Regions from separate parts of the Granulosicoccus sp. 3-233 genome, predicted to be linked through region 2. Evidence: predicted binding sites of a transcription regulator. Region 2 holds the regulator's gene; the other holds the start of a gene.

Evidence for each region. Region 2 encodes FliA, which starts transcription of late flagellar genes. Its sites were predicted from a motif close to GCTAAAGTTNNNNNNNNNNCNGCCGATA; they were not measured.
Region 1: a site for FliA is predicted at 1,969-1,996, ahead of ACUNV4_RS20015 (methyl-accepting chemotaxis protein). Genes of this name have one in related genera too.

What each region holds. Positions count from the first base shown of each region.
Region 1 covers NZ_JBQYLE010000008.1:82,072-86,286, forward strand. The annotation lists gene ACUNV4_RS20010 (SPOR domain-containing protein) at 1-1,897, shown strand, start outside; gene ACUNV4_RS20015 (methyl-accepting chemotaxis protein) at 2,070-4,215, shown strand, end outside.
Region 2 covers NZ_JBQYLE010000001.1:350,738-354,952, reverse strand. The annotation lists gene ACUNV4_RS01620 (GGDEF domain-containing protein) at 1-549, opposite strand, end outside; gene ACUNV4_RS01615 (DUF4339 domain-containing protein) at 685-1,125, opposite strand; gene ACUNV4_RS01610 (RNA polymerase sigma factor FliA) at 1,136-1,864, opposite strand; gene ACUNV4_RS01605 (MinD/ParA family ATP-binding protein) at 1,878-2,801, opposite strand; gene ACUNV4_RS01600 (sigma-54 dependent transcriptional regulator) at 3,035-4,215, opposite strand, start outside.

The DNA of each region.
Region 1 (4,215 bases), on a different contig from region 2:
GGAATCGCGCGAAGAGTACCACTACCTGGGAGTCGGCATGCTGGAGCCCGGGCGTGTCAGCTATGAGTTGTCAGCGGTGCAGAGCGGACGTACCGTGTTGGGAGTGAACGATTCGAATGGTGAGGGAGATCGGGATAGCGGGCTCTACACGGGCGAACTGAACTTTGGTCTGTCACGCAACATGACTCTGGGGGCAGGTATCAGGAGTGTGGAGCAGGATGGCGAACGGAATGAATCCCGCAATCTCAGCATCGGTCTGAGTACATCGCGACTCTACGGAAACGTCAGGTATGTCGATGCTGCCAATTCACAGAATTCGATTGGGACGTCACTGCGTACCCAACTGGGGGACACCAGTCTCGGCCTGGGGTTTACCCGTTTTCTCGAGGAAACCGAGCTGCCTGCCTCTCCACAGAAGTGGAGCAGCAACGTGAATATCACATCGTCTGTCAGAGGGGTTCCGTTCAAGGTCGAGGTCAACGCGCAGGAGCAGGAAACCAGCTCTGCCTACGATGCCGTTATCGGAGCAACGACACCTCTGGCCGGTTCGGGAAGGTTCTCATCCTCGCTCTGGTACACCTCCGTTGAAGAACAATTGGATGGCATTGACACCAGAACGTCCCAGACAGGTGGTTTGTCGAGCTTCCACACCACCATCAGACCATGGAGTTTCCGTCTGGCGGCCAGTTATGGTCTGGCGCCTGAAACCGAACTGCTGGAACTCAGTGCCGACAGTAATCTGCGGATAGAAAGAAACATGAGTCTGGATCTGAGTATCAGCCAGAACGCCCTGACGGATACGACCTATTACCGAGGTGGTATCAATTGGTTGCTTGATCAGGTGGCGATCAATGCCAGCGTCAGTTATGACAGTGATGAGCGCTGGGGTGGCTTGATCACCCTGTCGACCGGTCTGGTGCATCAACCCGGCACCTTGCGGCCGATACTGGATAGTCGTGCTTCGGTGAGTGCCGGCAGCGTCGATGTCCGGGTATTCGAGAGAGCCAGCGGACTGGAAGACAGACCCATCGCCGGGGTGGGGGTCAAGGGGGTGCAAGCCTGGCGACACGCGACCACGGACGACAACGGTTCTGCCTATCTGTCCCGCATGCCGGCTTATCTCCAGGTGGACATCGAGTTGGATGAGTCCACGCTTGTCGACGGTGAACTGCGATCGCGAAATCCGGGCGTGTCGGTCATACCTCGACCGGGGAGTTTCGCCGTCGTCGAATTTCCGGTGATTCGTACTGCCGAACTCGAAGGTCATGTACTGATGATCGAGGGCGATCAGGAAAAGCCGGTCAGTCGCGTGCTGGTATCGCTGAAGACCTCTGATGGTGAGCTTGTCGCTCAGCGGCGTACCGCGTTTGATGGTTTCTATCTGTTTGACGGCATAGAACCCGGTGGCTATCGGATAAGCCTCGAAGATCCTCTGGGCAGACGCTTGCTCAAGCAACCGGGGAGCGTGTCGGTACTGGGAAACAATGATGTCATCCGAGGACTGGATTTCGCCATGCGAGAGGTTCAGGAAAAACCTCTGACATTGAACAGACTGGCGCAACAGGAGGGCGCGCCACAGCCAACGCTTGCAGTATCGGCACCACCGCTGATTGCCGGTGCTCTGCCTGAGGTCGGCAATGACACGAAGTCGGAGCCGGAGGAGGGCAAATGGTTCGTACAACTGGGAGCCTATGGCTCACGTGAACTAGCGCAGGCGTTCTGGGACCGGGTCAATGGCAGCCTGCAGGCATTCGACGGAAAGACTCCCCGGTTTGAGGACTATCGGAGCATGACGCGCCTGCTTGTTGGTCCTGGTCGAAGCCGTGGCGCTGCCAACGATCTTTGTGAGCAGGTCAAGGCCGGCAATCTGGATTGCCTGGTGCGGAGTGTCGAGTAGTGGTGTTCAGCAGGTATCGCAGGAGATGACAGGAATGCCGAATCGGAGGCCAGCATCTGAAACAGGTAAGTCCTAAAGCCGTATGGTGCCATGCCGATTCCTGCTGTACTCGGCGAGAACCTTGCCCGGACGGTGACGGATTCACTCCAGTGCGGATTCAATTGGCAGCATCATGATGAGTTCAACAACATTGTCATTCAAATCCATCGGACTGCTGCTATGCGCCGGTCTGGTGATTATCGGTGTCGGGATTGTATCGTCCAATTTCCATATCCACGCGCAGGCGACCGAGTCACTGCAATCCTGGGAAGATTACAAGTTCGGACCCAAGCGCAAGGGCGAATTGATAGGTACCCTGCAGCTTTATCTGGGAGATGAATCCCTGTCACATGCTTTCGAGGAATTCCAGCAGCACGACGATGACGAGCATCTGCATCACATTGAAAGGAGTATTGTGGCTGCGCGAGTCGCTCTGTCTGAATATGCTGACATGCCCATGGATCCGGTCGAGTCGGCAGCTCTGGACGATATCGAGTCGGTTCTCGAACAATTCAGTACGGCCGTGGCATCGTTCGAGTCGCATGCTCAGACAGACTCCCGGTTGCATGGCCAGGAAGAGGCAGCAGAAATAAGTGATGCCGCTGCGGCTCGAGCGCTGGATGTCCTGAAGGCAAGGATGTCCGAGGAGTTGGCAACTACAGAGACCGAACTCGAAGATCACCTGGTTGCGATCAACCGCATTACCTGGATATTCTCGATTGTCATGCTGGTGATGCTGTCGCTCCTGGCACTGGGATTGATGGCCACATTTGGCAGTGTCAGACGCAAGGTGGGTGGAGAACCGGATCGCATTCTGACCATCGTGAACCGTATCGCCGAAGGTGATCTGTCCGAGATGTTGCCCGAGGCTGGAGCCGATACCGGGATCTACAACGCCGTTCATCAGATGCAGTTGAAATTGCGGGAATTGAGTATCGATCGGGCGGAGACTGCAGCCAGGACACTGCGTCTGAAACTGGCTCTGGACAATGCGTCTGCCTCGGTGATGGTTGCTGACGAGAACAGTGACATCATCTACATGAACAAGGCTGCCGAGACACTGTTTGCCGAGTCCGAATCGGAGGTGCGTCGAAAATACCCCGATTTTCGTGCCGACGGTATCATCGGACGCAGCGTGGATCTGTTCCATGCCGATCCGGTCAAGAGTCGGGAAATCATCGACTCGCTGCGTGAAAAGCATGTGGTCAATACCAGCTTTGGCAAGATGACCATCAGACTGGTTGTCAACCCGGTGTTTGATGAGCAGGGGAAACGCCTGGGTACCATCACCGAATGGTTCGACCGGACCGAAGAATTGAACAATGAGGAAAAGGTGCAGGAACTGGTGGAGGCGGCTGTGCAGGGGGATCTGAGCCGACGTATCGACGACCGGGAGATGGGTGGCAGCTTCGGTAGGCTGGTGGCCGGCATGAATCAGTTGATGCAGACCAATGAGCAGGTGATCAGCGACATGCAGCGTGTCTTCGGCGCGCTGGCCGCGGGAGATCTGACCGAAACGGTCAGTACGGAATACAAGGGTGTCTATGATCGTCTGAAGCAGGATGCCAACAAGACCGTGGCACAGCTGACCGATATCATCAGCAAGACCAAGCGTGGAGCTGCCGTACTGTCGGAATCATCCGGTCATCTCAAGCGTACCAATGATGAGCTCAGCAGGACTGCCGAGGAGGCGGCAGATCACGCCAGTGTGGCCACCGATGCCGCCCGGCGGGTCATGCACAATGTGGACAATGTAGTGGGCGCTACCAGTGAGCTGAACGGTTCTGTTCAGGAGATCTTCAAGAACGTCTCGGAGGCTGGCAATGTGGCCCGCGAGGCCGTCAAGCTCGCTCACAGTACTGATGCCCAGGTCCGTAATCTGACGGTATCCAGTGGCGATATCGGCAACGTCATCAAGGTCATTACCTCGATTGCCGAGCAGACCAATCTGCTGGCGTTGAATGCCACCATCGAAGCGGCTCGTGCGGGAGAATCGGGCAAGGGCTTTGCGGTCGTCGCCAATGAAGTCAAGGAACTGGCGAAAGAGACTGCCAAGGCGACCGAGGAAATCGCCTCCAAGGTCACGGCGATACAGAGCGATAGTGACAGCGCAACTCGTGCGATCGGTGACATTCGCGACATCATCGAAACCATCAGTCAGTTCCAGAACACCATTACCAAGGCGGTTCAGGAGCAAAGCGATATCACCTCGCGCATCAGTCAGGATTCCAGTGATGCTGCCAGCGGCAATCAGGAGATATCACGCACATCGGAGATGG
Region 2 (4,215 bases):
ACGCAGCCGCTCAGCCAGCGTCTCCGCCACGGTATGCCAGGCCTCATCGCCCACCTTGGCCCCATGGTCTTCGCTGATCGAATCCAGATGGTCGACGCTCAGCAGCATGATGGACAGTGGTTGTTCCACTCGCCGCACCAGCCGGATCTCGCGCGGCAGCAGCTCATCCAGTGCTCGTTGGTTACGCAGACCGGTGGTGCTGTCGGTCATTGCCTTCATCAGCACTTCAAAATGCTCCAGCGCATTTTCCAGCGGATAGATCAGGCTCTCGACCAGGCGTTCGGCATCGCGCTCGTCACGTGGGGTGAATGCCCGGCTGCGCATCAGGAGGATTTCACCCAGCGAGCGATCACCGAGCTTCAGTTCGAAACGCTGCCGGTACTGACGCGTGAACCCCAGCATGATGTCGGCACCACGGTCTGCAGCGACATACTGCAAGCCGTCGAATTTCACGAAACTCTGACCTTCGGTCAACAGACACTCGAACAGGCGCTCGAGGTCGAGTTTGCGATGCAGCAGAGCATTGAATTCAAGCTGCCTCAGCTGCACGTCAAGGCGTTGCTGGCGCAACGTATCGGATGAGGTTAATGCCGAGTGTTTGGCACTGACAGCGACCATGACAAGCGCTTCACGATTCCAGGGAATCAGAATCTTGCAAACAGCGGACCAAACCGCAGGGACAATCTACCCTGCAATGCCGGTGCTGGCGTTCAAGTACAACACGACACACAAAGCGGCCAGGGTTATTCCCAGCAATGACCAGGGCAGCACACTCTGGGATACCGGTGTGGCGTTGCCCTGCCACTCGTCACGCAGTTGCTGTGGCACGGTATCGGGAATCCTGCGACGCTCAAGCGCCACATCCTTGTCGCTGCGGCGTTCATCCTGCCCGTCCCTGACCTTCAGAAATCGGTTCCAGCCATCGTCGGACTGCAGATTCAGCAGCTCTTCGGGAATCAGTTCCGGCACCTGGGTCACCGGCTCCCACAACTCCCCGTCCCGACTGACTCTGTCAGTGTTGCGAACCCGCCCCAACAGCAGGAAGCGTCCGACTTCATTGGTGGAAAAGGGCCCCTGCACGCGCGAGCCTTTCTGTACATACCATTGGGATTCATCAGCGACCATTTCGACTCACCTACTTCATTGTCCATTCAGTCATGCGTGCCTTCAAGCGAACCAGAGCCTGACCATGGATCTGACAGACTCGGGATTCACTGACTCCCAGAATGTCGCCTATTTCACGAAGATTCAGATCATCATCGTAGTACAGCGACATGACGAGTGCTTCACGTTCAGGTAAGTTCTTGATCGATACAGCCAGCGCTTCACGGAAGGACTGATACTCGACCTGATCGCCCGGACTGGCCTCGGCACTCTGCGGCAGGGCAATGGTTTCACCCGTATGCTCGTCGGGCTGATCAAAACTGAAGATATGGGCGGCGGAGCTTTCGGTCAGTATCAGGTGATAGGCGGACAGCTCGATGCCGAGCTTCTCGGCCACGATGGCAGCCTTGGCTTCTCTACCGCTGGTCTGTTCCACATTTCTCAGTACCTCGGCTGCTTCGCGCGACTTTCGATGAACCGAGCGCGGGGTCCAGTCCGAGCGACGAATCTCATCGAGCATCGCCCCGCGAACCCGGATCCCGGCATACGTCTCGAAGCTGGCACCCTGTGAGGGGTCGTAATGCCTGGCAGCTTCAAGCAGACCGATCATGCCGGCCTGGATCAGATCCTCCGCCTGAACACTGGGTGGCAGACGATTCATCAGATGGAACGCTATTCGCTTCACCAGATTGGCATTGGCTGCAACCAGGCCATCCGGATCGACTGTGGTGACTTCGTTGTACATCGCGTGTGCATTCATACGGACTCTTTTCTCACCGTGTACTGTCGGCGACTTCTATCAGTCGCTCTACAAAAAATTCGATATGCCCGCAGGGCGTCTGTGGTTGCGGCCAGCGAGCAACGCGGGTCGCCAGCTTCCTGAAGGCCAGTGCAGAGGCCGACCGTGGAAACACATCCACCACGGCACTCTGCTGACTGACGGCCTGCTTCAGCTGAGCGTCCAGCGGAATCGACCCGCAATAGTCGAGTAACACATCCAGACAGCGGTCTGTCATGTCGCTCAGCGCGGCATACAGATCCAGACCATGTTGCGAACTCTCTGTCTTGTTGGCCACGACCCGAAAACGGCGCACATGGCAGCATTCGTTCAGGACCCGAACCGTGGAAAAGGCATCCTGCAAGGCAGTCGGTTCGTCGACGACCACCACGATGACTTCACGCACCGCTCGACAGAAGCTCATCACGCTCTCCGACAGGCCTGTGGCAATGTCGATGATCAGCGTATCGGCGCTGGTCGGCAGCTCGCTGAACAGGCCGATCAGACCGGCGTGTTCGACGTGGGTCAGGTGCGCCATCTCCATGGCACCACTTGCGCTGGGGATGACCGAAACACCCCGTGGCCCCTGCAGCACGATGTCGTCCAGGCGACAGCTGCCCGCAAAGACATCACTGAGTGTGTACGCTGGACGCAGATTCAGTAAACGATCGATATTGCCCAGTTCGAAGTCGCCGTCAACCAGCAGGACTTCGTGCTCACTTGCTCCCAATGCAGCTGCCAGATTGACAGCCACGTTCGACTTGCCTACTCCGCCCTTGCCACCGGCAACGGCAATCGTCTGAACCGGACGTCGGTTCAACGACAGTGTTGGAGAGACCGGAAAATTCACCGGGCAATTACCCGTATGGTGGACAAGACTGACATCTACGCTGAGTTCCTCGACTGTCCGTGTCGACATCCCCCCATTCACAGGCGGATGTATCGAAACGGTTTCGAGGTGTCAGGGAGCAAGTCTCGAACCAGCGGATGCCAGCTGGCCGCCAGTGAGCCTATCTGTGGTGGTTGAAACGCCTGTTTTGGGAAGCGTCCCGCAATTTATCTGTGAACCAACCCGAATCAGCCCGGATTCGGCACCACCGTAACGCAGCTTCGGGCACAGCACGCGGGGTCACGTCCTGTGCCCTGTCAGGCTTACGACACTTCTTCAGGTCGCTGAATATTGTATTTACGCATTTTCTCGACCAGCGTGGTTCGCCGGATCTTCAGTCGATTGGCGGCATGCGCAACCACACCGGAGCACTCGTCCAGAGCCTGTTCGATCAGGCTGATCTCGATATCGGTCAGGTGCTGTTTCAGATCGATCCCTTCCCGAGGCAGGCGTGGCTTGTTGTTGAGCGGCACGGCCGGCATGCCGGAGACCATCGGCAAGCCATTGCCACCACTGCCGGAGGCCGGCTCCGACTCTTCCCGACTATCGCTCAGGGCACGGCCATGCGGCGCCATCTTCGGCGGCAGGTCGGCCGCATCCACGACACCGTAGGGATGCAGGATGGTCATGCGCTCCATCAGGTTCGCCAGCTCACGGACATTGCCTGGCCAGTCGTAATTGCACAGGGCCATCATGGCAGCGGGTGTCAAGCGCACCGAGGATTTCTTTTCGTGCTCCAGCCGCGTGATCAGTTCATTGACCAGCAACGGCAGATCTTCCGCGCGGCTGCTCAGTGGTGGCATCTCTATGGGAAAGACATTCAGGCGATAGTACAGATCTTCCCGGAAGCGACCGTCCTCGATCAGCGTTTCCAGGTCGCGGTGTGTCGCGGCGACAATACGCACATCGCTCTTGATACTCTTGTTGCTACCGACCCGCTCGAACGAGCGTTCCTGAATGACGCGCAGCAGCTTCACCTGCATGGTCAATGGCATGTCGCCGATTTCATCCAGGAAAATCGTGCCACCTTCTGCCAGCTCGAAGCGCCCCTGACGGGAGCCCACAGCCCCGGTAAACGAGCCCTTCTCGTGGCCAAACAATTCGCTTTCGAGCAACTCACCCGGAATTGCCCCACAGTTGATGGGGACGAAGGGCTTGTTACGCCGATTGGAATAATAGTGGATGTTGCGAGCCACCACTTCCTTGCCGGTTCCGGATTCACCCAGAATCAGCACGGTTGCCTCGGTGGGCGCAACCTGATCGATCATCTTGCGCACTCGCTGCACGGACCGGCTGTTACCGACCAGTGACCGAAACAGCTCCGGGTTCTGTGTGCCTTCCTTGGCTGGCGCCGTATTGGCAGATCCGCGCACCTTGGAACGATGCAGGATGTCGGACAAGGTGCCGTAACGAATATCCGATTTCAGGCAACCGACGAAATTGC